2 regions of the Desulfobacter postgatei 2ac9 genome follow, and region 1 is predicted to be linked to the other one. Evidence: predicted binding sites of a transcription regulator. Region 1 holds the regulator's gene; the other holds the start of a gene.

Region 1 (3,136 bases):
AAATACTGGTGCTCACAGGGGAAAAAGCCCGTCTGCTTACGGGAAAAAGCTGGATCTCCGGCAAAAAAATAACCCTGTTTAAGGCCCAGGACCGGGTGGTTGTGGAAAGTACCGAAAAAAACAGGGTTGAAGCATTTTTTGATGCCGAAGATCAGGATGGTTCTTTATAAATGAGCCGACTGGTACTGGAAAAACTTGTAAAGACCTATGGCGGTAAAACCGTGGTGAATCAGGTCAGCCTGACCGTTGACCAGGGTCAGGTCACCGGGCTTCTAGGACCCAACGGTGCCGGAAAGACCACGACCTTTTATATGACCGTGGGCATGATCCGGCCGGACAAAGGCACGGTCCATCTTGACGGGGAGGATATAACCCGCTACCCCATGTATGTCAGGGCCAGAAAGGGCATTGGTTACCTGCCCCAGGAGACCTCTATATTTAAAAAACTGACTGTCAGGGAAAATATAACGGCCATTCTGGAGGTTATTGACAAAAAAGTCGCTGACATCAACCGGAAAGCCGAAACCCTGATGGAAGAACTTGGGATACTGGCCTTGGCCGGACAAAAGGCGACTTCCCTGTCCGGTGGAGAAAAGCGCCGTCTGGAAATTTCAAGGGTTCTTGCCACAGACCCCTTGTTCATCCTACTGGACGAACCCTTTGCCGGCATTGATCCTTTGGCTGTTATTGATATCCAGCAAATCATTTCCCAGCTTACCGACAAAGGCATCGGAATATTGATTTCCGATCACAATGTCAGGGAAACATTAGGCGTATGCAACACAGCTTATATTATGAGCCAGGGTATGGTTATGGAATCAGGCCCTCCCGAAAAAATTATTTCAAGCAAAGTAGCCAAACGCATTTACCTGGGAGACAATTTTAGACTTTAATCATGGAACTTGGATTACAACAAAGCCTTGCACTGACCCAGCAGCTGGTCATGACACCCCAGCTCCAACAGGCTATCAAACTGCTTCAGCTCTCCAGGCTTGAACTTGCCGAAATGATCCAGCAGGAAATGGAGCAAAATCCGGCGCTTGAAGAAATCTCCATTGATGAGGCCTCTGACAAAGCCATCACGGCCCAGGAAACCGAAACCCGGACAGCTGAAATAGAAGCCCCTGTCAAAGAAGTTACCATTGAAGAGCGGGTGCGCTCGGATACGGACTGGGAAAACTATATCAATGAATATAACTCCACCGGTAGAATCTACATGGAGTCTGAAAACAGTGAAGCGCCCAATTACGAATCATTTACATCCGAGAAACAAACCCTTGAAGCCCATTTAAAGTGGCAGTTGATGCTTTCGGATCTGCCGGACGAAGAGGAGCGACTGGGTCATGTCATCATCGGCAACCTGAACCGGGACGGATATTTATGCGCCGACGTGGAGGAGTTGGCCCAGAGTGCCGGGGCCGATATTGAAACCGTTGAAAAAGTGCTGGCTGTACTCCAGACCTTTGACCCCCCCGGCGTGTGTGCCAGAAACCTGTGCGAGACGCTTTTGATTCAAGTCCGGCAACTGGGCATTGAAAACGATATCATCACCCGGATTATTACGGATCATCTCAAAAATCTTGAAAACAGAAACAGTAAAAAAATTGCCAATGCCCTTAAAATTTCCGTTGAGGATGTGCGGGCTGCAGTAAAAATCATCCAGTTTCTTGAACCCAAGCCCGGCAGAAAATTTGCCACGGAGGAACCCGCCTACATCACCCCGGATATCTATGTTTACAAAGTCGGGGATGATTTTAAGATTGTGATGAACGATGACGGCCTTCCCAAATTAAAAATTTCAAGATTCTACAGGGAAGCCGTAGCCACCGGCAAAAAAATACCCAAGGAGACCAAGACCTATCTTAATGAAAAGATGCAGTCCGCCTCCTGGCTGATAAAATCCATTCATCAACGCCAGAAAACCATCTATCTGGTGATGGAAAGCATCATCAAGTTTCAAAGGGATTTTTTTGAAAAGGGCATTGCCTATCTGCGGCCTTTGATTTTAAAAGATATTGCCGAAGATATTGAAATGCATGAGTCTACGATCAGCCGGGTGACCACAAACAAATACGCGTACACCCCCCAGGGACTATTTGAGTTGAAATATTTTTTCAACAGCTCCATAGAACGGGGGGACGGACCTTCCATGGCATCGGCCAGCGTCAAGGAGAGAATAAGACAACTCATTGACAATGAAGATCCCAACGCACCCTTAAGTGACGATAAAATCGCCGCAATTCTGCAGGAATCAGATATTCAGATTGCCCGGCGAACCGTGGCAAAATACAGAAAGGTACTCAATATTCTGCCGTCCAACAAACGCAAACAATTATAGGGAGAGCTCATCTATGCAAGTCACCATCACGTTCAAACAGATAGAAGCATCCGATCCCCTGAAATCCTATGTAAATAAAAAGCTTAAACGGTTTGACAAGATGCTGGAGGGTCCGGCCGAGGCCAATGTTGTCTTAAGCGTTGAAAAAATAAGGCATATTGCCGAAATAACGTTAACCAGCGGCTCGCTGAACATCCATGCCAAGGAAGCGTCCGAAAGCATGTATGCCGCCATTGATATCCTGGCGGATAAAGTCAAAAGCCAGATCACAAAACACAAAGAAAAGATAAAGAAACACCTGTTGGGCAACAAGTCAAGCCTGACCGATACCCGTGAGTTCAGCATTGATGAGCCTTTGCCCGGGGACGTGGTTGATATTATTGAAGAACCCCTTGAAACAAAACCCATGGACATTGAGGATGCGGTGATTGAACTGGCGTCGGGCAAAAAATCTTTTTATGTATTCGTTAATGCCCGCACACAAGAGGTCAATGTGATTTATAAACACAATAACGGAAAACTGGGACTAATTGCCCCCCAAGGATAGGATGGCCGGAGCCAATGAAAATCAGTGACATTCTAAAGCTGGACGCTATTATCGCAGACCTGAAAGCCAAAAACAAACCAGAGGCCATAAAAGAACTGTCCCAGGCTGTTTCTCCGGTGGCCGGGGCCGAAGTCGAAGATATCACAGCGGTCCTGCTGGAACGGGAACATTTAGGCTCCACAGGCATCGGCGGCGGCATTGCCATTCCCCACGGCAAGTTGGAGACGGTGAAATCCATTGCTGTTGGATTT
Region 2 (3,136 bases), 220 kb from region 1:
CGCACCTGATGTTTTGCCTTTGCTGACAGCCTCCATATATTTTCCAACCTTGATTAATGCGATGATCACCCCGGCAGTTTCATAATACAGGTGCATCACAAGGTCCGTCCTGCCTGTCAGTATCAAGACGGTATTAAACGCACTGTAAACGATAGCTGAGGTTGTACCTATGGCGATCAGAGAATCCATATTTGGATGCCCCCTGAAAAGGGCAGGATACCCTTTAACATAAAAATGGAGACCGCAAAAAATTATGGGAATCGTGAGGAATAGTTGACTCACAGCAAACGTTTTCGGGCTGTGCATCGGACTGATAAAGTCCGGAAGGGGAATGCCGACCATCTCAAGCATGGCAATAAGAAGCAATGGAATCGCAAAACCTATGGAAACAACAAGGCTGGTAAATTGCCGTTTAAGTTCTATGTTTTTCTTATTTTCAGACTCTTCTTCACCGGCTTCCACAAGTTGGTAGCCTGCTGTTTCAACCACATGGAAAATATCAGAAAGATCCAGTTCATTATCTGAAAAAGTTATACGGACTTTCTCGGTTGCCAAATTAACTGTTGCCGATTTTATCCCTTTCACATCGGCAATTGCATCTTCTACTCTCTTTACACATGCTGCGCAGGTCATCCCTTTGACGCCAAACGTCTTTGAATTTTCCGTCTTCTCAGGATATCCTTCGTATCCTGCTTTCTTTATTGCTGCTGTTAGATCCTCTATTTTAAATTTTTCAGGTTGGTATGAAACTTTCAACTTTTCTGTCGCAAAATTTACCGAAGCGTCTTTAACGCCCGGCACCTCTTTTGCGGCATTTTCGACATGACGAACGCATGCGCCGCATGTCATGCCATTGATATCTAATAGTTGGGTCTTAATACTCATAATGACCCCCCTTTTTATATTCGCTTGCTTAAGAGCTGCATTAATTCTTCAATCTTTTCTAAAATATCGTTTTCATTTTTTGACTGCACTGCATGCATTAAGCAATGCTGCATATGTGATTTGAGTATCTCCTGCTCGACTTTGTGAACAGCCGCTTTAACTGCTTTGAGCTGAGTTAAAATGTCAACACAGTACCGGCGGTCCTCTACCATTTTTTTGATACCTTTAATCTGTCCTTCAATACGATTTAAACTGGGTATCTGGTCTTTATATCCGGGGTTCATGTGCCTCCTTTATAATTGATATGTCATACCATATACTATGCCCTGGTAGGGTATATGTCAAGGTCGGCATTTCCCATGTGTTCTTTGTAGGTTCTCAATAGACTTCGATGGTGTGATCTTTAATTATAGCTTATATATCAATCAAGTCATCCAGCATCATATCCATGATATGGTGCCTAATAATTATCCGCCTTCTGCCTAAAAATTAACCAGTCAATTTTAATTAAGATCTCAAAAACATGGACATTGCATGTGATATCAGCATGATACAGTTTTGGCATAGTTGTTGAATTATACAATTACAAATGCGTTGGCATTGATTTTAGCAACCCAAATATAAAGGAGTTTATAGACATGACTAATCATTCAATCAAAAAAGTTTTTATTCTCGGAACCATCCTTCTTCTTACCGGTTTTGCAGCCTATGCATTTGCCCATGGCAGTGGCTATAACATGGGGGGCGGCTATCACAGAGGTGGTTACGGCATGATGAATGGCTCCCATATGGGCGGCCACATGTGGAATGATCTGTCCGTGGAAGATCAGCAGATGATGCACGACCAGATGAATAAATTTTTCTCAGAAACTCAGGAGGTTAGAAGTGAATATTACCAGAAACGCGTCGAATTGAATAAGGAATATTCAAAGCCTGAGAAAGACCAGGCTAAAATAGACGCGTTAGAAAAAGAACTGTTTGATCTGTCTTCAAAGATTGAAAAAAAACGTTTTGACCATAAAAGAGAAATGCAGAAGCTTTTTTCTGACAAAGCCCCTGGTTTTAATTACGGCATGGGCAGGGGTGGACACGGATACGGCGGCTGTTTCTAAACATTGATCACAATGTCGGGGTATACGTTTGACCTTACCCCGGCATTTAGTCTTTGGTTAAGTCGCCTGAGGAGAGCTTCAATACTAAAATGAAAGCAGGTGAAGATGATGAAAAATATAATTTCCCTTGGCATATGGGTATTAGCCATACTATTTGTATTTACAGGAAGTTCCATTGCCGGATGGGGTAACACCCAGGCCTTCTATCCAGGCGCTCACATGATGGGCGGCGGATATATGGGCTGGTCGATGATTTTTTTCTGGGTAATCCTTCTGGTTATATTAATCCTTGTTGTCCGGTGGATAATTAAGCTGAGCCAGTCAGACAATGCCCATCAGACCGCGTTGGATTTATTGAAAAAACGATTGGCAAATGGTGAAATTGATATCGAAGAATTTAAAGAAAAAAGCAAATTTTTATGACCATCCCTTCATTATTAAAGTTACCACTACCAGAATTAAAGTTATCTGTATTTCATTTGACCGGGATGTTACTGGAACCTGAAGAGACGATCTCCGTAATTTCCGGGACCAGTCCCTGGTCTGAATTCATGCGCTCGGATATTTTCCGGACAATGTAAAATCCGAAAACAAGACTGACAAATCCACCAATTATGGCTGAGAGGCTGTTGTCGATGGTCAAAAAATCCCCAAGAGAAGACCCGACAAAGGCCCCTGCAATCAGGAAAATAACTGGGATCAAATAAAAAGCGGCAGCCCCTTTCATGATTTTTGCCCGGCTCATACTGACCGTAACAATGTCCCCTTCCTCAGCACCTTTGGAATTGTGAACCCTGGCTTTTATTTTCGTTCCTGTCAGACAGGAGCGGCACTTGTCCACCTTCCTTGTATCACACCCTGAACAGGCACTTTTTCGATCCATGACGACCTGTGCAAATCCGTTCTTTTCTTTTTTAATAACAAGCCCTCTTGTATGCATCATATCTTCTTTTTTCATTGTTCGTCTCCTTTGCGTTGTACAGTCTTAAACTGTTTGTGACCACGGATATGCTGCTTGCTGCTATGCCAAGGGCTGCAAGATTAGGATGCAACTGCCTTAAAAATTCCGGGAACATGTCAAAATATTTATGATTACTTTTAATACGATAAAGAGCAAGACACGTGCCGCCTTATATTTT

The links. Region 1 encodes sigma-54, which starts transcription at its own class of promoters, with help from an activator protein. Its sites were predicted from a motif close to TNTGGCACANTTTCTGCTNT; they were not measured.
Region 2: the regulator sigma-54 is predicted to act here: its motif matches at 1,443-1,462, upstream of DESPODRAFT_RS06615 (Spy/CpxP family protein refolding chaperone).

The regions. Positions count from the first base shown of each region.
Region 1 is NZ_CM001488.1:1,209,034-1,212,169, reverse strand. Features, by position in the region: gene DESPODRAFT_RS05515 (LptA/OstA family protein) at 1-170, shown strand, start outside; gene lptB (LPS export ABC transporter ATP-binding protein) at 171-893, shown strand; gene rpoN (RNA polymerase factor sigma-54) at 896-2,338, shown strand; gene hpf (ribosome hibernation-promoting factor, HPF/YfiA family) at 2,352-2,885, shown strand; gene DESPODRAFT_RS05495 (PTS sugar transporter subunit IIA) at 2,900-3,136, shown strand, end outside.
Region 2 is NZ_CM001488.1:1,432,319-1,435,454, forward strand. Features, by position in the region: gene DESPODRAFT_RS06605 (heavy metal translocating P-type ATPase) at 1-885, opposite strand, end outside; gene DESPODRAFT_RS06610 (metal-sensitive transcriptional regulator) at 900-1,169, opposite strand; gene DESPODRAFT_RS06615 (Spy/CpxP family protein refolding chaperone) at 1,524-1,997, shown strand; gene DESPODRAFT_RS06620 (SHOCT domain-containing protein) at 2,103-2,420, shown strand; gene DESPODRAFT_RS06625 (SoxR reducing system RseC family protein) at 2,473-2,955, opposite strand.